Regions from separate parts of the Raoultella sp. genome, predicted to be linked through region 3. Evidence: predicted binding sites of a transcription regulator. Region 3 holds the regulator's gene; each other region holds the start of a gene.

What was found. The regulator Fur, encoded in region 3, represses iron uptake genes when iron is present. The targets are predictions, from matches to a motif close to ATAATAATGAGAACNACTATCAA.
Region 1: a site for Fur is predicted at 2,597-2,619, ahead of sufA (Fe-S cluster assembly scaffold SufA). Genes of this name have one in related genera too.
Region 2: a site for Fur is predicted at 2,909-2,931, ahead of gpmA (2,3-diphosphoglycerate-dependent phosphoglycerate mutase). Genes of this name have one in related genera too.
Region 4: a site for Fur is predicted at 5,065-5,087, ahead of fepB (Fe2+-enterobactin ABC transporter substrate-binding protein). Genes of this name have one in related genera too.

The regions. Positions count from the first base shown of each region.
Region 1 covers NZ_JBCNNS010000025.1:36,621-44,018, forward strand. The annotation lists gene sufC (Fe-S cluster assembly ATPase SufC) at 1-657, opposite strand, end outside; gene sufB (Fe-S cluster assembly protein SufB) at 689-2,176, opposite strand; gene sufA (Fe-S cluster assembly scaffold SufA) at 2,179-2,556, opposite strand; gene ACZAHD_RS06695 (hypothetical protein) at 3,324-3,644, shown strand; gene ACZAHD_RS06700 (GlsB/YeaQ/YmgE family stress response membrane protein) at 3,812-4,060, opposite strand; gene ACZAHD_RS06705 (YegP family protein) at 4,226-4,414, shown strand; gene menI (1,4-dihydroxy-2-naphthoyl-CoA hydrolase) at 4,490-4,900, opposite strand; gene ydiJ (D-2-hydroxyglutarate dehydrogenase YdiJ) at 4,897-7,398, opposite strand, start outside.
Region 2 covers NZ_JBCNNS010000006.1:62,837-70,234, forward strand. The annotation lists gene galT (galactose-1-phosphate uridylyltransferase) at 1-554, shown strand, start outside; gene galK (galactokinase) at 557-1,705, shown strand; gene galM (galactose-1-epimerase) at 1,699-2,742, shown strand; gene gpmA (2,3-diphosphoglycerate-dependent phosphoglycerate mutase) at 2,952-3,704, shown strand; gene aroG (3-deoxy-7-phosphoheptulonate synthase AroG) at 3,798-4,850, opposite strand; gene zitB (CDF family zinc transporter ZitB) at 5,258-6,196, shown strand; gene pnuC (nicotinamide riboside transporter PnuC) at 6,193-6,912, opposite strand; gene nadA (quinolinate synthase NadA) at 6,949-7,398, opposite strand, start outside.
Region 3 covers NZ_JBCNNS010000017.1:42,953-50,350, reverse strand. The annotation lists gene ybfF (esterase) at 1-358, shown strand, start outside; gene ybfE (LexA regulated protein) at 492-785, shown strand; gene fldA (flavodoxin FldA) at 936-1,466, shown strand; gene fur (ferric iron uptake transcriptional regulator) at 1,766-2,218, shown strand; gene tcuR (tricarballylate utilization LysR family transcriptional regulator TcuR) at 2,355-3,281, shown strand; gene tcuA (FAD-dependent tricarballylate dehydrogenase TcuA) at 3,379-4,782, shown strand; gene tcuB (tricarballylate utilization 4Fe-4S protein TcuB) at 4,769-5,908, shown strand; gene tcuC (tricarballylate/proton symporter TcuC) at 5,964-7,259, shown strand; gene ACZAHD_RS04720 (ChiQ/YbfN family lipoprotein) at 7,312-7,398, opposite strand, start outside.
Region 4 covers NZ_JBCNNS010000028.1:15,260-22,657, forward strand. The annotation lists gene fepC (iron-enterobactin ABC transporter ATP-binding protein) at 1-446, opposite strand, end outside; gene fepG (iron-enterobactin ABC transporter permease) at 443-1,435, opposite strand; gene fepD (Fe(3+)-siderophore ABC transporter permease) at 1,432-2,439, opposite strand; gene entS (enterobactin transporter EntS) at 2,677-3,918, shown strand; gene fepB (Fe2+-enterobactin ABC transporter substrate-binding protein) at 3,967-4,866, opposite strand; gene entC (isochorismate synthase EntC) at 5,114-6,289, shown strand; gene entE ((2,3-dihydroxybenzoyl)adenylate synthase EntE) at 6,299-7,398, shown strand, end outside.

The DNA.
Region 1 (7,398 bases), on a different contig from region 3:
GAGCACATGGACGTAATCAGGCTTGATATAGTCGAGAATACGCTGATAGTGGGTAACGATAATAAATGCGCGCTTGCCGTCGCGTAACGCATTAACGCCATCAGAGACGATCTTCAGGGCGTCGATATCCAGCCCAGAATCCGATTCATCAAGAATGCACAGGTCCGGCTCCAGCACGGCCATTTGCAGGATATCGTTGCGCTTCTTTTCACCGCCGGAGAAGCCCACGTTCACCGAACGAGTCAGTAAATCTTCCGGCATCTTCAGCAGTTTAATTTTCTCTTCCATGAGATCCTGAAAGTCGAAACGGTCTAACTCATCCTGGCCGCGATAGCCACGGACCGAGTTGAGTGCCGTTTGCAGGAAAAACTGGTTGCTGACGCCAGGAATCTCGACCGGGTATTGGAAGGCCATAAAAATGCCTTCGCCAGCGCGGTCTTCTGGCGCGAGGCTGAGCAAATCTTTACCTTTAAAATCCACGCTACCGCCGACCACCTCATAGTCTTCACGTCCGGCCAGCGTCGCAGAAAGGGTACTTTTACCGGAGCCGTTCGGCCCCATAATGGCGTGCACTTCGCCAGGACGGATTTCCAGATTTAATCCGCGCAGGATCTCTTTGTCTTCAACGGCGACCTGCAAATTTTTGATACTTAACATCTCGTTTCCCTTAATTCGTAAAGCCTGGCGCTTAGCCGACGCTGTGTTCCAGACTGATAGCCAGCAGTTTTTGCGCTTCGACGGCAAACTCCAGCGGCAGTTCTGAGAAGACATCTTTACAGAAGCCGTTGACAATCATCGAGATAGCATTGTCTTCGCTGATGCCACGCTGCAGACAGTAGAACAACTGGTCTTCGCCGATCCGCGAGGTGGTGGCTTCATGCTCCAGCTGCGCGCTGTCGTTGCGACACTCCACGTACGGGAAAGTATGCGCCCCGCAGTCCGGCCCAATCAGCATCGAGTCACATTGGGTGAAATTACGCGCATTGGTGGCGGTCGGCATAATTTTGACCAACCCACGGTAGCTGTTCTGGCTTTTCCCGGCGGAAATCCCTTTCGAGATAATCGTCGAACGGGTGTTTTTGCCGATGTGGATCATCTTGGTGCCGGTGTCTGCCTGCTGATGCCCGCTGGTCAACGCCACGGAGAAAAATTCGCCGATGGAGTTATCGCCGCGCAGAATGCAGCTCGGATACTTCCAGGTGATGGCGGACCCCGTTTCTGACTGCGTCCATGACATCTTGCTGTTTTCGCCTTCGCACAGCGCGCGTTTGGTGACAAAGTTCAAAATCCCGCCGGTGTTGTTATCTCCGGGGAACCAGTTTTGCACCGTGGAATATTTCACCTCGGCGTCTTTGTGAATAATCACCTCGACCACCGCCGCATGCAGTTGGTAGCTGTCCCGCACCGGGGCGGAACACCCTTCGATATAGCTGACGTAGCTGCCTTCATCAGCCACCAGAATGGTGCGTTCGAACTGGCCGGTTTTTTCGGCATTAATGCGGAAATAGGTCGACAGTTCCATCGGGCAACGCACCCCTTTTGGTACGTAGATAAAGGTGCCGTCAGAGGCCACCGCCGCATTCAGGGCGGCAAAAAAGTTGTCATTTCCCGGCACCACGGTGCCGAGATATTGCTTCACCAGCTCCGGGTGATCGTGGATCGCTTCACCAAACGAACAGAAGATAATCCCCTGTTCCGCCAGTTTTTCCCGGTAGGTTGTCGCGACCGAAACGGAGTCGAAAATCGCGTCAACCGCGACTTCGCGCCCTTCGCGTACCGGCACACCCAGCAGGTTAAAAGCCTCTTCGACTTCCTGAGTCAGATAGGCGCCGGGTCCGGTTTGCTGCACGGCGCCTGGCTCTGAAGCGCAGGTATCATCGCAGTTGCCGCAGGACGGCGCCGAATAATAGCTGTAATCCTGGTAGTTGAGCTTTTCATAGTGCGCTTTCAACCAGTGTGGCTCTTCCATCTCCAGCCAGGCGTGGTACGCATTTAGACGGAACGCGAGCATCCACTCAGGCTCATTCCGGCGGGCGGAAATGGCGCGCACCACCTCTTCGTTGATGCCTTTCGCCAGCTCGTCGGTCTTTAAGCGGGTAAAAAAGCCTTCTTTATAATTGAGCGGCCCGTCGGACCAGGTTTTGACATCGTCAGTTGCTTCAGTATTACGAGACATAGTTACTCCGCCTGAACCCCAAAGCTTTCGCCGCAGCCACATTCATGCTGCGCTTTCGGGTTATGAAACTTAAAGATTTCATTTAATCCTTCCCGAACATAATCCAGCTCCGTTCCGTCAATAAACGGCATGGCCTGCAGCGGCGCCCACAGTTTCGCCCCGTCGAGCTCAAACAGCAGGTCGTCTTCTGCCGGCTCGGCAATCAGCTCGAGTACGTAAGCAAAACCGGCGCAGCCGCTGGTTTTTACCCCCAGACGCAGCCCCTGCTTGTCGGGCTGTTGACTCACCAGGCCGCGAACATGAGCGGCTGCCGCAGAGGTCATCGTCAGACCACGCCAGCTAAATTCATCGGGATTGAAGGTTCCTGTCTCTAATTCCATCGCTCTACCTCATTGGTTAGCGCCATAAGGGCATACGACCATGTTAATGATAACGATTATCACTTCAACCCAGCCGGAGAAGGGATATTCCCCTTGCACACCCTTTTATCTCGCTTTTTATAAGCATAGACCCTCGTCTGCAGGTTATCAGGCGACTATTTTGTAATTTAATATATTGATAAATAATAAGTTATTTAGCTTTTTGTGGAGAGATGACGGGCAATGAGAAAGGTGCATCGGAAATACCTATTTTTGAAATCGAAAACAGTCCATTCAACATGATGAGCACTGACAGTCAAATCAATAGCTTGTTCTATGTGCCATTCGACGACAAGGCGCCATTTGAGCTGTTCTTTTAGAATTATCTATAAGTATCCTTCTGGATGGCTATTTGTTATCTGGTAAAGCCGAGCGGTTATCATGTTAAATTCGGACAAAAACCAGGAATAAAGGTTTTTTCTCTACCGGTAAATTGATGTACAATTCCTGCTTAAATTTCCTACAGTTTTCGGCCCTGAGTCGGAGGCAGTGCTTACCTGGAGTTTGTCTGTACAGGATGATAGATATCAGTATTATGTCGATGTGCATGGTGGTACTGCTGGTGATGAGCGTATTGCTGAACTAGGCCAGCCCCTCCCACTGCTTCCCACATCGGAGCTTCACATTCGTTATGAAATGAGGAGTTTTAGAGGATTCGCCCCCAGTGGGATTGTTCATCAATTACGTTGCCTCTAAGATTCCAGCCATATTCCAGCGAGGTAACGAAGATGAAAAGAACAATCATTGCTCTGTTAGCCACCGTGTCAATTGTTGCAGCCAGCGCATTTGCGGCAGATAAAAATGACGACCCTGTTCCCGCCGGAAATCAGGCTGGACAGCCGATGATGGATATGCCGCCAGGACGTGGCCCAATGCCCATGCACCTACCGCCACCATTCCCTCCGGGAAAACCGGTATTATTCTCAGCAACGGTTGCCACCGATACCCCGGCAGAGACTATTACTAAGCTGGCCGCGCTGATTCCGACAAGTAGCGCTAAACATTACGAAGTACGCGTGGAAGTCGTTCCCGTACCCGATCTGCCCTGAGTTATCCCGGCACCATATGCCGGTATCATTGACCGGCAATGTCAGTGACATAAAAAAAGCTGCCAGTTAACGTGGCAGCTTTTTTGCTATTTTGCGTCGGATTTGGCGCTCAATGTCTATATCTTCTTCGCCGACGGCGATGAGGATACCTGTGTGATGACGGTATATTAACTCTTAATCTTTCTGTAGATAAACAGGACGACTAATGCACCGATTACCGCCACGACAAAGCTGCCAAAATTAAATCCATCTACCTTACCGTAGCCAAAGAATGTGCTGATCCAACCACCTACAACCGCACCAATGACCCCCAGAATGATAGTGACGATAAACCCGCCGCCGTCTTTACCTGGCATAATCCACTTCGCCAAAATACCGGCAATAAGCCCAAAAATGATCCAGGAAATGATACCCATAGTTAACTCCGTCCTCTTCGTTACTCACAAGTATTTCGTACTTAAAATAGTAGCATATGTAGCGTTAATAATTCATGAATTATATTTTTAACGCCGATAACTTGCTGCACTGGCCGCTATGGTCTACATATCATGGGGTCGGTGCTAATGCGCAAGGAGTTAAGAATGGGCTATTACGTGATTAAAAAATCTGAGAAAAGCGTTTCACAGCCATGGTATTTCCTGCTAAAAGCGGATAACCATGAAACCATCGCCACCAGTGAAATGTATTCTTCGAAGGAGGCGGCGAAAAAAGGAATTGCCTCAGTACAAAAGAATGGTCCCAGCGAAACAATCAAAGATGAAACGCAATAAAATCTGCTGAATATAAGGGGGAATATATTCCCCCTTATATTTGAACGAGAATAGCCTCAGCCCGCTGCGGCTATCTCAGATTACCGCCGTGGTCAGACGCGAGGAGCAGCATAAACGCCCCTGTTCATCAAAGATTTCAATCTGCCACACCTGATGACGCGATCCGACATGCAACGCTTTACAGACCCCCCTGACCCGACCACTGCGCACCGAGCGAATGTGGTTGGCATTCACCTCCAGCCCTACCACCTTCTGCGCGCCTTCACTGCACAAATAGCCGGCAACCGAGCCCAGCGTTTCTGCCAGTACCACGGATGCTCCGCCATGTAGCAGACCAAACGGCTGATGCGTGCGACTATCCACTGGCATGGTGGCTTCGATGGTATCATCGGTGACACTGGCAAAATGAATATCCAGCAGTCCGACCATATTGCCGTCACCCATGCGGTTAAGCTGTTCCAGCGTTGTCTGACGTTTCCAAATCATCCAATAATCTCCAGCAGCGCCTGCAGCGGATGACGAACACCGCTGCCTTCAATACGCTTCACCTGACTGCGACAGGAGTATCCGGTCACCAGGCAACGGTTGCGCGGTAACCGCTGGATCGCCTGTTGCCAAGAAAGCGCATAGATATCCAGCGAGTTGGCATGGTTTTTTACCTCGTGACCGTAGGTTCCGGCCATCCCACAACAGCCCACGCTGACGTTCTCCAGTTTCGCACCGAAGCGCGCAAAAATTTCTGCCCACTGCTTCGGTGCTGCGGGTAGCGCCGTGACTTCCGTACAGTGACCAAACAGATACCAGGCTTCGCCACCATTCTCCTGTTCACGAGCTTCCGGCAGCGCCTGCGGCAGCCACTCGTGCACCAGCATCACGCGGAAATCACCTCGTTTGTCACCCAGTACCTGGTTGTACTCATCGCGATAGCACAGCACCAGCGCCGGATCGACCCCAACCATCGGCATGCCTAGCTGCGCCACACGGTTGAGAAAGTCTGCGGTTTTCTGCGCCGTACGCGCAAAGCGCGAGAGGAACCCTTTGATATGCTGCGCCTTACCATTTGGTGAGAACGGCAACAGTACCGGCTGGTAGCCCACTTTTTCAACCAGACGGACAAAATCGGCCACCACCTGCGCATCGTAATAGCTGGTGAACGGATCCTGCACCACCAGCACCATTTTGGCTTTCTGCACGGCGCTGAGCGTTTCCAACTGCTCCAGCGTCATGTTTGCCGAGCGATGTCCCACCATTCTCTGCTTCAGTGATGGAGTTGAGAGCAGCGGCAGATCCACCATCCCGATGTGTTTCTCTGACAGCTTGCGCATCCACGGCTGGTTAATAAAGAAATTGAATGTCTTCGGCGCCTGAGCCATCAGCGGCGCATAGGATTCCACCGTCGCCACCAGATGATCGCGAACCGGCCGCAAATAGCGGCTGTGGTAAAGTTGCAGGAAGCGCGAGCGGAATTCCGGAACATCAATTTTAATCGGACATTGGGTAGAGCACGCTTTACAGGCCAGACAGCCGGACATCGCCTCTTTGACCTCATGGGAGAAATCATACTCCCCCTTACGGGCATGCCAACTGTTGCGGGTCCGTGCCACCAGAGTACGCAGGCTGGCGCGTTTTTCCGGCAGATCTTTTTCCAGCTGATTGGGGTCGATACCACGATCCGCCAGCAGACGCAGCCACTCGCGCACCAGCGTTGCGCGCCCTTTCGGCGAGTGGATGCGGTGATTGCTGACCTTCATCGACGGACACATCGGGCTTTTAACATCAAAGTTGAAGCACAGGCCGTTACCGTTACACTCCATCGCGCCGCGCCATGCGCTGCGCACCGCGATCGGGATCTGGCGATCCCAGGTGCCGCGTTTCACGGCGTCCACTTTCATCATCGGAGCATCTACGCCTTCCGGCGGACAGATTTTCCCCGGGTTTAGACGGTTGTGCGGATCGAACGCTGCTTTGACTTTTCGCAGCTCTCCGTAAAGCTCTTCGCCAAAGAATGCCGGACTGTACTCGGCACGGAAGCCTTTTCCGTGTTCACCCCATAGCAGGCCGCCGTATTTCGCGGTCAGCGCCACGACCTCGTCGGAGATCTGTTTCATCAGCACTTCTTGCTGCGGATCGCACATATCCAGCGCCGGACGCACGTGCAGGACGCCGGCGTCAACGTGGCCAAACATGCCGTAGCTCAGACCGTGACTGTCGAGCAGCGCACGAAACTCGACGATGTAATCGGCAAGGTGTTCTGGCGGCACGCAGGTATCTTCTGCAAAAGGAATCGGCTTGGCGGCGCCTTTGGCATTCCCCAGCAGCCCCACCGCTTTTTTGCGCATCGCGTAGATGCGCTCAACACCGTCCAGTTCGTTGCAGACCTGCCAGCCGATGACGCCCGCTTCGTTGGTGGCAATCAGCTCATCAAGGCGCTGGCACAGCGTGATCACTTGGTTGTCGATAAGCGCGGCGTCATCGCCGGCAAATTCGACGATGTTCAGCCCCAACATCTCTTTATTCGGGACATCGGTAATCAGCTCGCTGACCGAATGCCAGACGATATCTTCGCGCGCCAGGTTCAGGACTTTTGAATCGACAGTCTCCACCGACAGCGCTTTCGCCTCGACCATAAACGGCGCGTTGCGCAGCGCGGAGTCAAACGAATCGTATTTGATATTCACCAGTCGGCGGACTTTCGGCAGACGAGTAATATCGAGACGCGCTTCGGTGATAAAGGCCAGTGTCCCTTCCGAACCGGTGAGAATACGGGTCAGATCGAACTCGCTCATGTCATCATTAAAGACATGGCGCAGGTCATATCCGGTCAGGAAGCGATTAAGTTTCGGAAATTTGTCGACGATAAGCTGACGTTGTGCTTTGCAACGCTGAAATACCGTTCGGTAAATCCGTCCAATCGCCGACTGTTCCCGGCTCAGCGTCTCCGCCAGGGCAACAGGCATCGCCTGTGTATCAAGAATATCACCGCC
Region 2 (7,398 bases), on a different contig from region 3:
CGCATGGCCAGGTCTGGGCCAACAGCTTCCTGCCGAACGAGGCAGAACGCGAAGATCGTTTGCAAAAAGAGTATTTCGCCGTTCAGGGTTCACCGATGCTGGTGGATTACGTTCAGCGCGAATTAGCCGACGGCAGGCGGACTGTCGTTGAAACTGAACATTGGCTGGCCGTCGTACCTTACTGGGCGGCCTGGCCCTTTGAGACGCTGCTGCTGCCGAAAGCGCACATTCAGCGCCTTACCGATTTAACCGCAGCCCAGCGCAGCGACCTTGCGTTGGCGCTGAAAAAGCTGACCAGCCGTTACGACAACCTGTTCCAGTGCTCATTTCCATATTCCATGGGCTGGCACGGGGCGCCGTTTAATAACAAAGAGAATCATCACTGGCAGCTCCACGCTCACTTTTATCCGCCGCTGCTGCGCTCTGCGACGGTACGCAAATTTATGGTCGGCTACGAAATGCTGGCCGAAACTCAGCGCGATTTGACGGCCGAACAAGCCGCCGAACGCCTGCGGGCAGTGAGCGACGTCCATTTTCGCGAATCCGGAGAATAACAATGAGTCTGAAAGAGAAAACCCAAACCCTGTTTGCTGAAAAGTTCGGCTACCCTGCCACCCACGTTATTCAGGCACCGGGCCGCGTCAATCTGATCGGCGAACACACCGACTATAACGACGGTTTCGTGCTGCCCTGCGCGATTGATTACCAGACGGTGATCAGCTGCGCGCCGCGCACCGACCGAATTGTCCGAGTGATTGCCGCCGATTATGACAATCAAACCGACGAGTTCTCCCTCGATAAGCCAATCGTCAGCCACGAGACCCAGCAGTGGTCAAACTATGTCCGCGGAGTGGTGAAACACCTGCAGAAGCGCAACAACCATTTTGGCGGCGCCGATCTGGTAATCAGCGGTAACGTGCCGCAAGGGGCGGGTTTAAGCTCTTCCGCTTCGCTGGAAGTGGCCGTCGGCACCGTGTTCCAGCAGCTGTACCATCTGTCGCTGGACGGGGTGCAAATTGCCCTCAACGGCCAGGAAGCGGAGAACCAGTTCGTCGGCTGTAACTGCGGCATTATGGACCAGCTTATCTCAGCGCTGGGTAAGAAAGATCACGCCCTGTTGCTTGACTGCCGCACATTAGGAACCAAGGCCGTCTCTATGCCGAAAGGCGTAGCGGTGGTGATCATCAACAGTAATTTTAAACGGACGCTGGTCGGCAGCGAATACAACACCCGCCGCGAACAGTGCGAGACCGGCGCGCGTTTCTTCCAGCAGCCTGCTCTGCGCGACGTCAAAATCGATGAATTCAATACCGTTGCCCATGAGCTGGATCCGGTGGTTGCGAAACGCGTCCGCCATGTCCTGACCGAAAATGCGCGTACGCTCGAAGCCGCCACCGCGCTGGAAAAAGGCGACCTGAAACGTATGGGGGAACTGATGGCGGAATCTCATGCCTCGATGCGCGATGATTTTGAAATTACCGTTCCGCAAATTGACACGCTGGTCGAGATCGTCAAAGCCACCATCGGCGATAAAGGCGGCGTACGCATGACCGGCGGCGGATTTGGCGGCTGCGTCGTGGCGCTGGTGCCGGAAGAGTGCGTTGATGCCGTTAAGCAAGCCGTCGCCCAGCAGTATGAAGCGAAAACCGGCATTAAAGAGACCTTCTACGTTTGTAAACCATCACAGGGGGCCAGCCAGTGCTAAACCAAACGACAGAACTGGCGCCGGACGGGCAGCCGTGGAACCTGATCACCCTGCGGAATAATACCGGGATGGTGGTTACGCTGATGGACTGGGGCGCGACGTTATTATCCGCCCGGGTACCGCTGGCCAATGGCGAAGTTCGCGAAGCGCTGCTCGGCTGTGCGACGCCGGAAAACTATACCCGTCAGGCGGCCTTTCTCGGCGCCTCCGTGGGCCGCTATGCCAATCGTATCGCCAACAGCCGTTTTCCGCTGGATGGCCAGACGGTCCAACTGACCCCTTCTAACGAGGCCGGTCATCAACTGCATGGCGGGCCAGACGGCTTCGACAAACGTCGCTGGCAGATAGTCAGCGCCGACGAACATCAGGCGCTATTTGCCCTCGTTTCCGATGACGGCGACCAGGGTTTCCCCGGTAACCTGAAAGCCACGGCGCACTACCGTCTTAGCGAAGATAACCGCATCGCCATCGCGTATCGGGCGACAGTTGACAGGCCCTGTCCGGTCAACCTGACCAACCACGTCTACTTCAACCTGGACGGCGGGCAGACGGACGTCCGCAACCACCAGTTGCAAATTTTCGCCGATAGCTACCTGCCGGTGGAGAGCGACGGTATTCCGGGAGGTGATTTACAGGATGTCACCCGGACCAGCTTCGATTTTCGCGCGCCGAAAACCGTAGCGGTCGATTTCCTTCGCGATCCCGATCAGCAGAAAGTAAAAGGGTATGATCATGCTTTCTTGCTGCAGACAAAAGGCGATGCTCGCAAGGCAGCGGCCCATGTCTGGTCTCAGGATGGCCAACTGCAGATGACGGTGTATACCTCCGCCCCTGCCCTGCAGTTTTATTCGGGTAACTACCTGGGCGGTACGCCGTCACGAACGGAACAGCCGTACGCCGACTGGCAAGGACTGGCGCTGGAGAGTGAATTTCTGCCGGATTCACCAAATCACCCGGAATGGCCTCAGCCCGACTGCATATTGCGCCCGGGCGAGGAGTACGTCAGTCTGACGGAATATCAGTTTATTGCCCGATAAGCCCCCAGGCCCTCCTCCCGGAGGGCTTTTTTTTCGTCATTTTGCTGCAAATTACGCCACTTACAGACAAAAACATAACCGCCGATTTACAAGCATCTTACACTGAGCCACTATTTTCGCTATGGTTAGGGATAAGCATTGCCGCGACTCAAATTGCGGCAATATAATGAGAATTGTTATCATTAAAATAAAGTTTGAGGAGTAAGTGTATGGCTGTAACTAAGCTGGTACTGGTCCGTCATGGCGAAAGCCAATGGAACAATGAAAACCGTTTCACCGGTTGGTACGATGTCGATCTGTCTGAGAAAGGCGTAGGTGAGGCAAAAGCGGCAGGTAAGCTGCTAAAAGACGAAGGCTTCAGCTTCGATTTTGCTTATACCTCTGTGCTGAAACGTGCCATCCATACTTTGTGGAACGTCCTGGATGAGCTGGATCAAGCCTGGCTGCCGGTTGAAAAATCCTGGAAACTGAACGAGCGCCACTACGGCGCATTGCAGGGTCTGAACAAAGCTGAAACCGCTGAGAAATACGGTGATGAGCAGGTTAAACAGTGGCGCCGTGGCTTTGCCATTACTCCGCCGGAGCTGACCAAAGATGACGAGCGTTACCCGGGCCACGATCCGCGTTATGCCAAACTGACCGATAAAGAGCTGCCGGTAACCGAAAGCCTGGCGCTGACCATCGAGCGCGTAGTGCCTTACTGGAACGAAACCATTCTGCCGCGTCTGAAAAGCGGTGAGCGCGTGATTATCGCCGCTCACGGCAACTCCCTGCGTGCGCTGGTGAAGTACCTGGACAATATGGGCGAAGACGAAATTCTTGAACTCAACATCCCGACAGGCGTCCCGCTGGTTTATGAGTTCGACGAAAACTTCAAACCGATCAAACACTACTATCTGGGCAATGCGGATGAAATCGCTGCAAAAGCCGCCGCGGTAGCAAACCAGGGTAAAGCGAAATAATTTTCGCCAGCCATAAAAAAGCGTGGATTGATCCACGCTTTTTATTGGTCCTGAATCCCGGCGTCGCGACACTCTGCCGGGCCAGGCCGCAGATTAACCGCGACGGACTTTTACCGCATCTGCCAGTTGACGCAGGATAGTCTCGGTATCTTCCCAGCCGATGCAGGCATCGGTGATGCTTTTACCATAGGTCAGCGGCGCGCCGCTCTCCAGGCTCTGGTTCCCTTCCACCAAATGGCTTTCAATCATCACCCCTATAATCGCCTGCTCGCCGCCAGCGATTTGTCGACAAACATCGGCGCCCACTTCCATCTGTTTTTTGAACTGCTTGCTGGAGTTCGCGTGGCTGAAATCAATCATCAGCTGTACGGGCAGGCCCGCTTTCGCCAGACCCACTTTCACTTCAGCAACGTGCTTCGCACTGTAGTTCGGCTCTTTACCACCGCGCAGAATGATATGGCAGTCGCTGTTGCCACTGGTATTCACAATCGCCGAATGACCCCATTTGGTCACTGACAGGAAGCAATGCGGTGCGCCAGCCGCGTTAATCGCGTCGATGGCTACTTTTATTGTCCCGTCGGTGCCGTTTTTAAAACCTACTGGACAAGAAAGGCCAGATGAAAGCTCGCGATGCACCTGTGATTCCGTGGTACGCGCGCCGATTGCTCCCCAGCTCATCAGGTCAGCGACATACTGCGGGGTGATCATATCAAGGAATTCACCTGCCGCAGGCAACCCGCTGTCGTTAATCTCCAGCAACAGCTTACGCGCGATACGCAGACCGTCGTTGATGCGGAAGCTGTTATCCATATGCGGATCGTTGATAAGCCCCTTCCAGCCCACGGTAGTACGCGGTTTTTCAAAATAAACGCGCATCACCACTTCCAGTTCGCCCTTCAGCTCTTCACGGAGCGTCAGCAGGCGTTCAGCATACTCTTTCGCTGCGGCAGGATCGTGGATAGAGCACGGGCCAATCACGACCAGCAGACGATCGTCGTTGCCTTTAAGGATCTGATGGATCGCTTTACGAGCGTGCGCCACGGTGTTAGCAGCATTTTCGGTCGCGGGGAACTTTTCCAGGAGTGCAACGGGAGGTAATAATTCGTTGATCTCTTTAATACGTAAATCGTCGTTCTGATAATTCATTTTCTTTCCAGCGTTGCCATACTTAATCAATTGTGTGCAATGCTTTCAATCTAACTCGCCGCCAGAAAAGTGTAAACAGACTTTTACAGTCGCAATGGTAATTGACTGATTAAATAGATAAAAACAATACAAACTATCAGAATAGTGAAAAATAAAACATCACACCCAGTTATAAAAACTAAAAAATACAAAATTAAAAAAATTATATATTAAATAAATGAGGGGTTTCTCGACTTTACTCCACATTCCCGCATTTTCCCCTGATTGTTGCCTCATTTCCGGCTTGTTGAAGATCAATGCCACAGCACCTTGTTCTATCGGCACTGGCTGATGGAACAGATGCCCGATTGTGGTTAATCTGTAATAAGGTCAGAGACTCATTGATAAAATAATGACAGGATTCTGTAATGGCACATGCTCATACTCCGTCAGAAACCACCGATCGCGGTAACGAAAAACGTCTGTTGCAGGCTTTTATTGTCACCGCCGGATTTATGCTTGTTGAAGCCATCGGCGGCGTCGTTTCAGGCTCGCTGGCGCTACTGGCTGATGCCGGTCATATGCTCACCGACTCAGCCGCTCTCTTGTTCGCTCTGCTGGCGGTCCGCTTCGCCAGCCGTCCCCCCAATACCCGCCATACCTTCGGCTGGCTGCGTCTGACGACGCTGGCGGCATTCATCAACGCCATTGCGCTGGTGGTGATCACCATTCTGATTGTCTGGGAAGCGATTCAACGCTTTCATCACCCGCGCCCGGTCGCTGGCACAGCGATGATGGTCATTGCCGTGGCCGGACTCCTGGCAAACATACTGGCATTCTGGATCCTGCATCGCGGAAGCGAAGAGCGAAATCTTAACGTTCGCGCAGCGGCATTACACATTCTGGGCGACTTACTGGGCTCGGTCGGGGCGATTATTGCCGCCATCGTGATTATCACCACTGGCTGGACGCCAGTTGATCCGATTTTGTCGGTGCTGGTCTCATGTCTGGTGCTGCGCAGCGCCTGGCGGCTATTGCAGGAAAGTTTGAACGAACTGTTGGAAGGAGCACCGCGGTCGTTGGATGTCGGGGGGCTAAAACGGGATCTACGCCGCTCGGTGGCGGAAGTCCGCGACGTGCATCACGTCCACGTCTGGCTGGTCGGCGAAAAAACGGTCATGACGCTGCATGTTCAGGTCGTCCCTCCGCACGATCACGACGCCTTGCTGAATCGCATCCAGGCATTTTTGCAGCATAAATATAACATTGAGCATGTGACCGTGCAGATGGAGTATCAGCCCTGTAACGGCCCGGAATGCCATCTTAACATGACACACGCCGGGCACGACCATCATCATCACCATTAGCGAGAAAACGCGTGAGAACCTCGCTCACGCGCGCTGTTGATCCACATCCGACTCCCGTTAAGGGCAATAAAGGTCAAAAGCAGATATTCCAGCGACATCGCGTAAACCCCCTGAAGGGCAAAAATCGCCACGCTGATGACGTTGATGATCACCCAAAGCAGCCAGTTTTCAACATATTTACGGGTCATCAGAATCATGGCAGCGATCGACAACACCATCATGCAGGAGTCCCAGAACGGGAAGGCATCCGGCTGCAGTTCCGGCATTGTGACCTGCAGTCCCAGACTCTGCATGAGTGTGACCGCTATGCGCGTCAGGAAGGCGAAGACCGGATTAATGAAGACCGTCATCAGCGCAATTGCCACAATACACACCATCAGCCAGGCCAGCGCCTTCGGCAATGGCAACCACCGAATACGCAGCTCGGCTTCATGACTGCTGGTTTGCCGGGACCAGGCGTACCAGCCATAAACGTTGGCTGCAAAGAAAAAGACCTGTAGCAGCAGGCTGGCATAAAGCTGAATCTGAAAGAAAATGATGGCAAACAAGGTGACGTTGACCAGCCCAAATGCATAGTTGCTAATCTTTTCCAGACTCGCCAACCAGATACACAGCAGCCCGGCAAGCGTACCAACCGCCTCGATCCATGATAAGTCGTATCCGCCGGCGCCGAGGGGTATATGCACCAGAATATTCTGCGTACTAAAAAAATCCATATTTTCTCCGCACTGTATTAATTGCGTAATTAACCACTATCCCCGAAGTGTAGCCGCAAAATCCAGCATTCTGTTCAGCGGAAGTAATGCGCCGGTGCGCAGCTGCGCCTCGACCTTAATTTCGTGTTCGGGTCCACCATTTTCCAGCCCCTCAGCAATCGCTTTCAGGCCGTTCATCGCCATCCATGGGCAGTGGGCGCAGCTACGACAGGTTGCTCCTTCACCCGCTGTCGGCGCTTCCAGCAGCTCTTTTTCCGGTACCGCCTGCTGCATTTTATAGAAGATCCCGCGATCGGTGGCAACGATGAGCTGGCGCGCCGCAAGCGTTTTAGCCGCGGCTATCAACTGGCTGGTCGACCCTACCGCATCCGCCATATCCACAATGGACTGCGGCGATTCAGGATGTACCAGAATGGCAGCATCGGGATAGAGGGCTTTCATCCGCGTTAACGCCTGGGTTTTAAACTCATCATGGACAATACAAGC
Region 3 (7,398 bases):
CGCGTCTCGTCAGCAGGCGGCCGCAGTGATGCGGGAACATCTACAGGAAGAAGGCGTAATTCAGTTTCTGCTGAAATCTTTTGTTGACGGCCAGTGGCGCTTTAATGTGCCGGTATTATGGGATCAATATCCGCACATCGTGGGCTGGCACACGGTTCCCGCCTGGCCCCATCCGACCTTGTTCATTCCGGGGGGCAACTCTCCCTACGTCACCGATGACTACCGCGATACCCTGCTCGCCCAGTTCCCGCAGGCGCGGGCGCACGTCATCGCCGGTGCCGGCCACTGGGTACATGCGGAGAAACCGGAAGCCGTCCTGCGCGCTATTCGTCGCTATCTAACCGCTTTGCAGGCTTAACTGACTAAAAACTGCCCGACCGCGCTGCAGAATGCCCGCGGTCGTTGGCGCAGCGGTTCGCCTGATGTATTATGGCGCGCTATCTGTGTCGGCTATAGCCCGGCAACTTGTTTCCCCGAAGTCACTCTGAATCATGGCAAAAGAACAAACGGACCGTACGACATTAGATTTGTTCGCAACCGAGCGTCGCCCGGGTAGACCAAAGACCAATCCGCTTTCGCGCGATGAACAACTGCGCATAAATAAACGCAATCAGCTCAAACGCGATAAAGTTCGCGGCCTGAAGCGTGTGGAGTTAAAGCTCAACGCTGAAGCGGTTGATGCGCTCAACGAACTGGCGGAAGCTCGCAATATGAACCGCAGCGATTTGATCGAAGAGATGCTAATGAACCAGCTGGCAACCCTGCGCGGTTGGGACAAAGCCTGAAAATCCTTAAAAAAAAGACTTTCATGTAGCAGAGTGTGCAGTCGGGCGTGATTGCTGTTTCCGCGCCCTCCCCTGTTCTGCTATGATTGCCTTTATCTGCGGGCATTACGCCACTACCACATCATTAAGTTTCAAGAGGTTATTTTACTCATGGCAATCATCGGCATCTTTTTTGGCAGCGACACGGGCAACACCGAGAATATTGCAAAAATGATTCAGAAGCAGCTTGGTAAAGATGTTGCTGATGTTCACGACATTGCCAAGAGCAGTAAAGAAGATCTGCAAGCCTACGATATCCTGCTGCTCGGCATTCCGACCTGGTACTACGGTGAAGCTCAGTGCGACTGGGATGATTTTTTCCCGACGCTGGAAGAGGTCGACTTTAACGGTAAACTGGTTGCGCTGTTTGGCTGCGGCGATCAGGAAGACTACGCGGAATACTTCTGTGACGCGCTGGGCACCATCCGCGATATCATTGAGCCGCACGGCGCCACCATCGTTGGCCACTGGCCAACTGCGGGCTATCATTTTGAAGCCTCTAAAGGCCTGGCGGATGACGATCATTTTGTCGGTCTGGCTATCGATGAAGACCGCCAGCCGGAACTGACCAACGAACGCGTGGATAAATGGGTTAAGCAGGTCGCTGAAGAACTGCACCTCGAAGAGATCAAAAACGCCTGATGCCGGATGATTGTGTGGCGTTATCATAAATTTTCGCCGCATTAATAGATAGAAGCAATCAAACAAATAGCTACAAGTTTTTAACTTTTAATCACATATCTGTACAATGTCCTCTGATTTAACGAGGTCAGGTGACGCAGTTTGTAGCTGGTGCCTCGTTTTTGACAGCATACAAGGCCCGATACTTGCAGTTTTCATTTGACGATGGCAGTTCTATAATGAGACGCATTGCATCGGGTGATTCTCTGTATTACTTCCGCTGATGGAAGTAGATCGTTTAGCAACAGGACAGATTCCGCATGACTGACAACAATACCGCATTAAAGAAGGCTGGCCTGAAAGTCACACTTCCACGATTAAAAATCCTGGAAGTCCTGCAGGAACCGGATAACCATCACGTCAGTGCGGAAGATTTATACAAGCGCCTGATCGACATGGGTGAAGAGATTGGTCTCGCTACTGTTTATCGCGTGCTGAACCAGTTCGACGATGCTGGCATTGTGACTCGCCACAACTTCGAAGGCGGTAAATCTGTTTTCGAACTGACCCAGCAGCATCATCACGATCACCTTATTTGCCTCGATTGTGGCAAAGTGATCGAATTCAGCGATGAGTCTATCGAAGCGCGTCAGCGTGAAATCGCCCACCGTCATGGCATCCGCCTGACCAACCACAGCCTGTACCTTTACGGTCACTGTGCGGAAGGCGACTGCCGTGAAGATGAACATGCACACGACGCGCAGGAAAAGTAATTTTCCTGCCGCGTTAAGCGCAAAAAGCCAACCTGACAGTTGGCTTTTTTTATGCGTGGAATCTGCCGCTCGACCTTCCCTCCCGGGCGATGTTGCTTTACTGTGAAATTCCTTTCCGTCTTACCCGAGAATCGACATGGAACTTCGTCAGCTACGTTACTTCGTCCGGATTGTGGAAACCGGCAGCATGGGCAGCGCTGCGCTCGATCTCAATATTGGCGTCTCGGCGCTCAGCCAGCAAATGACACGCCTGGAAAATGAACTCTCCATTCGCCTGCTGCAGCGCACCTCACGCGGCGTCACTCCCACCAATGCTGGCCTGGCCTTTTACTCTCAGGCGCAGCTGGCGCTACGCCATGCTGATGATGCGATCCTTGCTGCCCGGGAAGCTCGCCTGTCCGGGCACGTCAGCGTCGGCATGGCTCCCAGCACCGCATCAATACTGGGGATGCCTTTTATTAATGCGATGCGGGAAAGCTATGCTGATGTGCGCCTGCACGTCGTGGAAAGTCTCTCCGGCAATCTGGAACGAATGATCAACACCCGCCAAATTGATTTAGCCGTCGTTTTCCAGAAAGAGAAAATCCTGCGCTGGAGCGCCAGACCCATCCTCGAAGAACGGCTATTTTTGATTGGAACCTACGCCGTACTGACCGAGATTGCTGACGACACCATTTCCCCCTCGCAGCTGGCGAATATTCCCCTGATTATGCCCAGTCAGGGTCACGGCCTGCGCGGCAGGCTAGAGGCTATCAGCCAGGAACATGCCCTGAAGCTGGACATTGCCGCCGAAATTGATGGTCTGACCCTACTGATGCGCGCCGTGCGCAGCGGTCTTGGAGCGACACTGCAGCCCGGGGCTGCAATTTCCCACCTTGATAAAGAGGCATTAAGAGTGATCGGCGTCCATAACCCGATACTCAGTCGCCCCAACTTTTTAGTGAGCCTGTCTGACGATGAGCTCACTCCGGCAGGCCTCGCCGCCCGCGTGGTGCTCAGCAAAGTCATGCGCCAGCTGGTGGAAACTGGCCACTGGCCTGGGGCCACTCTTTACGCCAACTAAAGAGGTCTTTAGCCGAGCAGCATAGCGCCCACACAACTCCTGCGTATACATTTCAATTACAGATTTAACAATTGGTTAAAGAGTAATGGAGTCTACGATGGTTGATGTACTGGTGATTGGCGGAGGCAATGCCGCGTTATGTGCCGCCTTAACCGCCCGCGAAGCAGGAGCGTCGGTGCTGTTGCTTGAGGCTGCCCCACGCGAATGGCGCGGGGGAAATTCCCAGCATACCCGCAATTTACGCTGCATGCACGATGCGCCGCAGGATGTGCTGGTGGACAGCTATACCGAAGAGGAATTCTGGCAGGATCTCTGGCGAGTCACCGAAGGCAATACCAATGAAGCGCTGGCGCGTCTGGTGATCCGCACCTCGTCGCAATGTCGCGACTGGATGCGCCAGCACGGCGTTAACTTTCAGCCTCCCCTCTCCGGGGCACTGCACGTGGCGCGGACCAATGCGTTCTTCATGGGTGGCGGCAAAGCCCTGGTGAATGCCTACTACCGGAGCGCGGAAAAGCTGGGCGTACAAATTCGTTACAATACGCCGGTGCAGGCGCTTGAGCTACGCAACGGCACGTTTGTCGCAGCCATCGCGGGAGAGGAGCGCATTGCCGCCAAATCCTGCGTACTTGCTGCCGGTGGTTTCGAATCCAACCGCCAATGGCTCCGTGAAGCCTGGGGGGAAAACGCGCGCGGCGAGTGGCCTGCCGATAACTTTCTCATTCGCGGCACCCGCTTTAATCAGGGGGTACTGCTCAAATTTATGATCGATGCTGGTGCAGATATTATCGGCGATCCCTCTCAGTCGCACTGCGTGGCGATTGATGCCAGAGCACCGCTGTATGACGGTGGCATCTGTACCCGCGTGGACTGTGTCTCGTTAGGGGTGGTGGTTAACCGTGACGCGGATCGCTTTTATGATGAAGGCGAAGATTTCTGGCCGAAGCGTTACGCCATCTGGGGACGTCTTGTTGCCCACCAGCCGGGGCAAATTGGTTATTCCATTATCGACAGTAAAGCGATCGGCCACTTTATGCCGCCGGTTTTCCCTGGCGCGCAGGCTAATACGCTGGAAGAACTGGCCCGCCAGCTAGGCCTGGATGCTATGCGCTTTACCCACACGGTGAATCAATACAATCAGGCCTGCCAGCCGGGACAATTCGATCATACCACCCTTGATAACTGCGTAACGGCCGGTCTGACGCCGCCGAAAACTCACTGGGCACGCCCGATCGATACCCCGCCTTACTACGGATATGCCCTGAGACCGGGGATAACTTTCACCTATCTGGGGCTGAAAGTGAATGAACATGCGGCGGTTCACTTCGCCGGACAGCCAAGCCGCAATCTGTTCGTTGCTGGCGAGATGATGGCCGGCAACGTGCTTGGTAAAGGCTATACCGCAGGCGTTGGCATGTCTATCGGCACGACCTTTGGGCGTATCGCCGGCAAAGAGGCCGCCCTGGCCGCAGGTAAGGAGGCGCACCATGAAGCCGCTTGAGAAATTAATCATCGAGGCTCAAATTCTTAGCGAGCCAGAAGCAGAAGTCGAACGCGTCATGCAGGTCTGTAATGCCTGTCGCTATTGTGAAGGCTTTTGCGCGGTGTTCCCGGCGATGACCCAGCGCCTTGAATTCGGTAAAGCAGATATTAATTATCTGGCGAACCTGTGCCACAACTGCGGTGCCTGTCTGCATGCCTGTCAGTACGCGCCGCCGCATGAATTTGCGATTAACGTGCCGAAGGCGATGGCAGAAGTCAGGCTGGAAACGTATCAACATTATGCCCAACCAGCCGCTTTCGGCGCGCTGTATCGCCGGGCGGGCGTGACCGTTACGCTGACGCTGGTCTTTGGCCTGATTCTCTTTTTACTCCTCGCGATGGGGTTGAAAGGCTCGCTGATTCATCCCCCTTTAGCGGGCGATTTCTACCAAATCTTCCCGCACAGTCTGCTGGCGTGGATGTTTGGTTCGGTGTTTATTGTGGCGATCGGTTTGCTCATGGCGGGCGTTGTCCGCTTCTGGCGAGAGATCTCTCCCGGCACGCCGCGCTCCGCAGACATTGCCGAGGCCTCACACAACGCGTTGACGCTGAAATATCTTGATGGCGGACACGGCAAGGGCTGTAACGAAGCGGATGATGCCTTTACGTTAATGCGCCGTCGCTTTCACCACTTCACCTTCTACGGTTTTATGCTCTGTTTCACTGCTACCCTGGTTGCGACGGGATATCACTACTTCGCCGGTTGGGAAGCGCCCTACCCGTTTTTCAGCGTTCCGGTGCTCCTCGGCACGCTGGGCGGTATTGGTCTTGTTGTCGGCCCGGCGGGCCTGCTGTGGCTGAATCTGAAACGCTCAGCGCTGCATGGCGACCCGCGGCAGAAGCCGATGGATCGCGGCTTTATATTGCTGCTGTTGCTGACCAGTCTGACTGGCCTGGGACTACTGGCGGGGAGAGAAACATCGTGGATGGGTATTCTGCTCGCCATCCATCTCGGCGTGGTCATGGCACTCTTTTTGACTATCCCTTACGGAAAATTTGCCCACGGATTTTACCGCTGCGCTTCTTTACTCAAATGGGCGATAGAGAAGCGCCGTGGAAAGCAAACGGGGGTCGCTGGCGACTAACCCACACACTCTTACCTCTATAAATACAAGATAAAGACAATGGAGAGCAAACCCTATGACTCAATCCACATCGCGCGCCGGAACCTTCGGCGCAATACTGCGTGTGACCAGCGGTAATTTCCTCGAACAGTTCGACTTTTTTCTGTTCGGTTTTTACGCTACCTATATCGCAAAGACCTTCTTCCCGGCGGAGAGTGAGTTCGCCGCATTAATGTTGACCTTTGCCGTTTTTGGCTCCGGTTTTTTGATGCGCCCTATCGGGGCTATTGTGCTGGGCGCCTATATCGACAGAATCGGTCGACGCAAAGGGCTAATGGTGACCCTGGCGATCATGGGCTGTGGCACGCTGCTGATCGCCCTGGTTCCCGGTTATCAAACCATCGGCATCCTGGCACCAGTGTTGGTTTTACTGGGGCGGTTGCTACAGGGGTTTTCCGCTGGCGTGGAGTTAGGCGGGGTTTCCGTTTATCTCTCTGAGATCGCCACGCCAGGAAATAAAGGCTTCTATACCAGCTGGCAGTCTGCCAGCCAACAGGTGGCGATCGTCTTTGCTGCACTGATTGGCTACGCTCTGAACGCCACGCTGGGGCACGATGAGATTTCCGAATGGGGCTGGCGGATCCCCTTCTTTATTGGCTGTATGATTATTCCGCTAATTTTTGTTTTACGCCGCTCGCTCCAGGAAACGGAAGCCTTTTTACATCGGACCCATCGTCCTGACACCCAGGAGATTTTCACCACGATGGCTAAAAACTGGCGCATCATCGGCGCTGGCACTCTGCTGGTGGCGATGACGACAACCACATTTTATTTTATAACCGTCTATACCCCGACCTATGGAAGAACGGTTTTGCACCTCAGCGCGCGGGATAGCCTGATTGTCACGATGCTGGTTGGCATTTCCAACTTTATCTGGTTACCAATCGGCGGCGCAATTTCCGATCGCATCGGGCGTCGCCCGGTGCTAATGGGCATTACCATACTTGCTCTGCTCACCACATGGCCAATGATGAACTGGCTTACCGCCGCGCCGGATTTCACGCGTATGACGCTGGTGCTGCTCTGGTTCTCGTTCTTTTTTGGTATGTACAACGGCGCAATGGTTGCTGCACTCACCGAGGTGATGCCTGTGTATGTGCGCACCGTGGGCTTTTCACTCGCGTTCAGCCTCGCCACCGCCATTTTCGGCGGCCTGACGCCGGCTGTCTCTACCGCACTGGTTCAGATGACTGGCGATAAGAGTTCACCGGGATGGTGGTTGATGTTCGCCGCACTGTGCGGACTCGCCGCTACCGCGATGCTGTTTGGTCGTCTCAGTCGCAATTATCAACCGGCGGAACATAAACTCTGAAACGCCAACGGGCGGAGATAATACTCCGCCCGTTTTCTTACTGTCGCCCGTTTTATTTCGTCGTGTTGTTGCTGCGAATCTCTTTCCAGATGCGATCGCAACGCGCTTTCACCGCCTGGTCGTTACCGGTACGGGTTGC
Region 4 (7,398 bases), on a different contig from region 3:
CGTTGGCCGCCGGAGAGCGTATCGACACTTTGTCGTGCCAGGTCGGTTATTCCGGTCGCCCCCATGGCGCTGTTGACCGCCTCATCATCCTCTTTACGCCAGCGGGTAAACAGCGGCTGATGCGGATAGCGGCCGCGCGCCACCAGCTCCTGAACGGTAATATCCCCCGGCGTAGTGGCATTTTGCGCCAGCAGACCGATACGCTTCGCCACCTCTTTGCTGGCATAGCGCTGGATCTGCTCACCGTCGAGATAGACATGGCCGCTGGCCGGCGTCATCAGGCGACTCAGGGTACGCAGCAGCGTCGATTTCCCGCAGCCGTTAGGGCCAATGATCGCGGTGAAATGGCCGTCAGGAATGGTCACATTCAGCGATTCGGCGATGGTCTTTTTGCCGTACGCCAGGGTTAGCTGGTCGCCGCGCAAACGGGTCGTTTCGGCGGTCATTTTTTGCGGGACTCCTGAATTAACAGCGCGATGAGATAGATGCCGCCGAGGCTGACGGTCATCACTCCCACCGGTAATTGATAGGGCATAAACAGGCGCTGGGCGCTGTAGTCAGCCAGCGCTAGCAGCAGCGCGCCGCAGAGCGCCGATTGGGTTAGCCCCCAGCGCGCGGTGCCGCTCAGGCGACGGGCGATATGCGGCGCGACCAGGGCGATAAACGAGATCGGTCCGGCTAACGCGGTGGCAGCGGCGGTCAGCACCACGCCCACCAGCATCATCAGCAGGCGCGAACGTTCCACCCGCACGCCGAGCGCGCAGGCGGTATCGTCGCCCATCTCCAGCAGGCGCATGCGACGCGCCAGCAGCGCCGCCGCGACCAGCATCAGCACAATCAGCGGCGCCGAGGGCCAGGTTTTGCTCCAGGTCAGGCCATTGAGCGAGCCGGCATTCCATAGTCCGGCAGAGAGAGCGGTCTCCAGCGAGGCGCGCAGCAGCAGCCAGGTATTGAAGGCCACCAGCATGGCGCGAACGCCGATGCCGATAATAATCAGGCGGAACGTTTCGATGCCGTTGCGCCAGGCCAGCAGCCACACCACCAGCGCGGTCAACACGCCGCCGGTCATCGCCGCCAGCGCAATCGCCGCCAGGTTCTGGCCGAACATCACTATCGCCACCAGCACGCCGCTCCAGGCGCCGGTGTTGAAGCCCATCACGTCCGGGCTGCCCAGCGGGTTACGCATCAGCGACTGAAAAATGGCGCCGCTGACGCCAAGCCCCGCACCGATCAGCAGGGCCATCAGCACCCGCGGCAGTCGCCATTCGGTGACCACCATAGTGATGTTACGTGGCGCATCGCCCAGCAGAGCGGAAAGCACCTGCTCGACGCTTAACGGCACCAGCCCACTGCCGAGGCCCCAGAGGGAGACCAGCAGGCTGGCGGCCAGCAGAATCAGACAGCTGAGTAGCAGTCGGCGGGAAGGGGCGATCATACTGCACCTCCGCGCGGCTGACGGCGCACCAGCCAAATCAGCACCGGCGCGCCGATAAAGGCACTGACCACCGAGACTCGCAGTTCGCCGGGGACCAGCAGGCGACCCAGTACATCGGCAAACAGCAGCAGAGCAGGGGTGGCCAGTAAGGTGACCGGCAACGACCAGCGATGGTCAGCGCCGACCAGCCAGCGCGACATATGCGGCATCATCAGGCCGATAAAGGCTATCGGGCCAACCACCGCCGTGGCGCTACCGCAGAGCACGGTAATCGCCAGCAGGCCGATAACCTGCGTACGGGCGACCCGGCTACCGAGCGCAGTAGCGGTATCGCTGCCGAGACTCAGGCTGTTCAACGCCCGGCTTAATAGCAGCGTCACGGCGGCGGCAATCACCACCGGCAGGAGGACGATTTTCAGCGTCTGCAGGGTGCGGATATCCAGCGAGCCGGCCTGCCAGAAACGTAGCTGGTCATAGACATCAGGATTGAGGAGCGCAATCCCGTTGGAGAGCCCTTCCAGCACGGCCGCCAGCGCCACACCGGCTAGCGTCAGACGTACCGGGCTGAGCTGACCGCCGCCCTGACTGCCGGTAAAGGCCACCAGCAGCGAGGCGCCAAACGCGCCGCAAAACGACATCAGCAGCTGTTCCTGCGGGGAGTGGATGCCAAACAGCGCGGCACCCAGCACAATCGCGAAGCTGGCGCCAGAGTTCACCCCGAGAATGCCGGGGTCGGCAAGGGGATTACGCGTCAGAGTCTGCATCAGCGATCCTGCCAGGCCCAGCGCGGCGCCGGCCAGCAGTCCCGCCAGGGTTCGCGGCAACCGGGCGTCCAGCACGATCGTACAGTCGGCACTCTGACAGGTACCGGAAAAAGCCTCCACGACGACGCTCACTGGAAGAGGTTTGGCGCCAATCAGCAGGCTGAGAGCGATAGCAAAGGCTAAAACGAGTAACAGACCCGGTACGGCAACGGCGCGCACCGTGGTCGTAGAAAACGACATAATTCACATCCCTGACATGATAATGATAGTAATTATCGTTATCGATTCTATTCAGTTATGTTAGCATGGCGGCCCACAAGAATGGTATACGCAAAATCATTCAGAATGCATCGCGGCGGCAAACGCACGCTTGCCTGGAAGTATCGCTAACCGTATGACCGGGCTAAGGAAGTACTGCCAATAAGCACGCTGCCTGAACGATCGCGCGTTGATGGAAAAGAATAACAAGGCGCTGTCATGAACCGACAATCCCGGCTGCTGAACCTTAGTCTGCTGCAAACCCATCCGGCGTTTCGCGCCGTCTTTATCGCCCGTTTTATCTCGATCCTGTCGCTCGGCCTGCTGGGCGTGGCGATTCCGGTCCAAATCCAGATGATGACCCACTCTACCTGGCAGGTGGGGCTCTCGGTCACTTTGACCGGCTGCTCCATGTTTGTTGGCCTGATGGTCGGCGGTGTGCTGGCGGATCGCTATGAGCGGAAACGTTTGATTCTGCTGGCGCGAGGGACCTGCGGTGTGGGGTTTGTCGGTCTGAGCCTCAACGCGCTGCTGCCTGAGCCGTCGCTCATCGCTATCTATCTGCTGGGTATCTGGGACGGTTTTTTTGCTTCGCTGGGCGTGACGGCGCTGCTGGCGGCGACGCCGGCGCTGGTCGGGCGTGAAAACCTGATGCAGGCCGGCGCGATCACCATGCTGACGGTGCGTCTGGGTTCGGTGATTTCGCCGCTGATCGGCGGTCTGCTGCTGGCCACCGGCGGGGTGGCCTGGAACTATGGCCTGGCGGCGGCGGGTACGTTTATCACCACCCTGACCCTGCTGAGGTTGCCGCGGCTACCGCCACCGCCGCAACCGCGGGAACACCCGCTAAGGTCATTGCTGGCGGGGCTGAAGTTCCTCTTCAATAGCCCGCTGATTGGCGGCATTGCCCTGTTGGGCGGCCTGCTGACCATGGCGAGCGCGGTGCGGGTGCTTTACCCGGCGCTGGCCGACGGCTGGCAGATGTCGGCCTCGCAGATTGGTTTGCTGTATGCCGCTATTCCGCTGGGGGCAGCGCTGGGGGCGTTGACCAGCGGTCAACTGGCACAAACGGCAAAACCGGGCGCCCTGATGCTAATGACTACCGTCGGCTCATTTGTCGCCATCGCGCTGTTCAGCCTGATGCCGTTCTGGGCGCTGGGCGCGCTGTGTCTGGCCCTGTTTGGCTGGCTGAGCGCAATCAGCTCTCTGTTGCAGTACACCCTGATTCAGACCCAGACGCCGGAAGCGATGCTCGGGCGAATTAACGGCCTGTGGACCGCGCAGAACGTCACTGGTGATGCCATTGGCGCCGCGTTGCTGGGCGGGCTGGGGGCGATGATGACCCCGGTAGCGTCGGCGAGCGCCAGCGGTTGGGTGCTGGTGATTGTCGGCGTAATACTGATGGGACTGCTGCGGGAGTTGCGTCGCTTCCAGCGCCCTGAGACGGTCAGCGAAAGTTAAAGGCGGTGAAATTTCCCGGCCAGGCGCTGCGCCTGCCGGGAATGAAGATTAGCCGAAGAGGGTAGCGAGGCGTTGCAGCACCAGCATGGCACTGTAGTAATCGAGACGGAATGTTTCTGTACCGAGCGGATAGAGGCGTTTGTTCTCTACCGCCGGGAGGTGCGCCAGCAGCGGGTTGGCGTAAATGGCCGCCGCATCTTTATCGTCGCCAGCGAACAGGAACAGGCTTTTGCCATTCAGGCCAGCGGCTAAATTCTCGCCGCCCAGCTGGATAATGTCATGGCGTTTTCCCTGGCTCTGGCTGGTATGCAGACCGGCAGGCAAAGTCGCCAGCGTGAAGCCCAGTTGTTCAAGCATCTGGCCCTGAGCGGATTCCGGCGTCCACAGGTTGGCGCTGTGGGCGGCGGCGGTATAGACCAGTGCGCTCACCGGCTGCGGTGGCAGTGTCATCTGTTGCTTCAGCGTGGCGAGCTGCTTATTGAACTCCGCAATGCGCGCCGTCGCCTGCTTTTCCTGGCCGGTGATGTGCCCCAGTTCAGTCAGCAGCGCCTGCCAGCTTTTGTCGTCGTAATTAATTATGAGCGTCGGTGCGATGGTGGAGAGCTGGTCGTATAGCGCGAAGGCGGAATCACCGCCGGTAGCGCTAATCAGAATCAGATCCGGCATTTGTGCGGCCACGGCTTCGGCGCTGGGTTCGCCGATGTACAGGCGTGCGAGCTTACGTTCTTTCGCGACGGCGCTCCATTGACGCAGAAATCCCTGATCATCCGCTACGCGGTTGTTCGGCGTGGTTGCGCCGCTGGCGATGACGGGCGCGTCAATCGCCAGTAAGGATCCGGTGAGAGTGACGCTGGTGGAGACGATGCGCAGTGGTTTGCTTTCCAGCGTATGCACGCCGTGGCTATCGGTCACCTGACGCGGCCAGTCGGCCGCCAGAGCGGAGGTCATTCCTAAAAGCACCAGCCCGCAGGCCAGCAGGGTACGGCGACATAATGTGGACAAATTCACGAATTCGCATCCTGATTAAGTTGATATAAATGCGTCTCATTTTCAACTTTGTCGCAGGTGGATGCAAGCGTAAGTCGCACAACATGCCGTTTGTACGGTTGACATGGCAGGCAATACCTTTTAGGTTAGCCAACCAAAATATAAATGATAATTATTCGTAATATCTTTATCGTTTTTGGAGAATGATATGGAAACGTCATTGGCCGAGGATGTACAGGAACAAAAAATGACTCTGTCGCCGGAAAGCTTCTTCTTTATGTCGCCGTACCGCAGTTTTCGTACCGCGGGCTGTTTTCGCCGTTTTTCTCATTCTGCCGCCGATGGCGCGCTGCTCAACGGGAAATTCCAGCAGAACATGATGGCCGCGTTTACCGATGCTAAGGCTGCCGGGATCCGTAAACCGTTGATGGTCGGCGCTATCCCGTTTGATACCAACCAGCCTTCTGAGTTGTTTATTCCCGAGCGCTGGGAGAATTTCTCCCGCACCGGTAAACAGCAGTCGGCGCGCTACTTCTCCACCCCGACGGCAATGGATATTGTGGATCGTCAGGAGATTCCTCAACAGGATACGTTTATGGCGATGGTTGAGCGGGCGGCTGAGCTGACTGCGACGCCGGAAGTGGACAAGGTTGTCCTGTCGCGTCTGATCGATATTACCACCCGTGAACGAGCGGACAGCGGCGCGCTGCTTGAGCGCCTGATCGCGCAGAATCCTGCCAGCTTTAATTTCCACGTGCCGCTCTCCGACGGCGGCGTGCTGCTGGGTGCCAGCCCGGAGCTGCTACTGCGCAAAGAGGGCGATCGTTTCAGCTCGCTGCCGCTGGCCGGTTCGGCCCGTCGCCAGCCGGATGATGTGCTGGATCGTGAAGCGGGTAACAAACTGCTGGCTTCTGCAAAAGATCGCCACGAGCACGAGCTGGTGACCCAGGCGATGAAGACGGTGCTGACTCCGCGCAGCCGGGAGTTGTCGCTACCGAATTCCCCGCAACTGGTTACCACGCCGACCCTGTGGCACCTGGCGACGCCGATTGAAGGGACCGCGCTGGCCCAGGAAAACGCGATGTCGCTGGCCTGCCTGCTGCATCCAACCCCTGCCCTGAGCGGTTTCCCCCATCAGGTGGCGAAACGGCTGATTGCCGAGCTTGAACCGTTCGATCGCCAGCTGTTCGGCGGCATTGTTGGCTGGTGTGATGACGAAGGTAACGGCGAGTGGGTGGTGACGATTCGCTGCGCCCGTCTGCATCAGCGTACGCTGCGTCTGTTTGCCGGTGCGGGGATTGTTCCGGCTTCCTCCCCGCTGGGGGAGTGGCGCGAAACCGGCGTCAAACTGACGACCATGCTGAATGTGTTTGGCTTGAATTAAGAGGCACTGATGATTGCATTTAACCGTTGGCCGGAAAATTTTGCCGCCCGCTACCGAGCAAAGGGCTACTGGCAGGATTTGCCGCTCACCAACCTGATTACCCGTCATGCCGACAGCGACGTCATCGCCATTATCGACGGCGATAAGCAGTACAGCTATCGTCAGTTCAATCAGCAGGTGGATAACCTGGCTTCGTCGCTTCAGCGTCTGGGACTGAAGCGCGGCGAAACTGCGTTGGTGCAGCTGGGCAACGTCGCCGAATTCTACATCACCCTGTTCGCGCTGCTGCGTATCGGAGTGGCGCCGGTGAATGCGTTGTTCAGCCATCAGCGCAGCGAACTGAATGCCTACGCAACGCAAATTGAACCCGCGCTGCTGATTGCCGATCGCGAGCATGCGCTGTTTGCCGATGACCATTTCCTGAATAGCTTTGTTGAGCAGCATGCGTCAGTACGGGTTGTGCTGCTGCGCAACGATTGCGGAGAATACGATCTGGCGGCGGCGATCGCGCGGCCGGCGGAGAACTTTATCGCTAATCCGACACCCGCAGATGAAGTGGCTTTTTTCCAGCTCTCCGGCGGCAGTACCGGCACGCCAAAGCTGATACCTCGTACCCATAACGACTACGACTACAGCATCCGTCGTAGCAACGAAATTTGCGGCATCAGCGCGGAAACCCGCTACCTCAACGCCCTGCCTGCCGCCCACAACTATGCGATGAGCTCGCCGGGGTCTCTTGGCGTGTTTCTCGCCGGTGGCCGGGTGATTCTGGCCGCCGATCCGAGCGCTACGCTGTGCTTCCCGCTGATTGAACAACATCAGATTAACGTTGCTTCGTTGGTACCACCGGCGGTCAGCCTGTGGCTACAGGCGATCCGCGAAGGGGCAGGGAACGCGCCGCTGCGTTCGTTGACGCTGTTGCAGGTTGGCGGCGCACGCTTGTCGGCAACGCTGGCGGCGCGGATCCCGGTGGAGATTGGCTGCCAGCTTCAGCAGGTTTTCGGCATGGCGGAAGGGTTGGTGAACTACACCCGCCTCGACGACAGCCCGGAACGCATTATCAATACCCAGGGTTGCCCGATGTGCCCGGACGATGAGGTTTGGGTCGC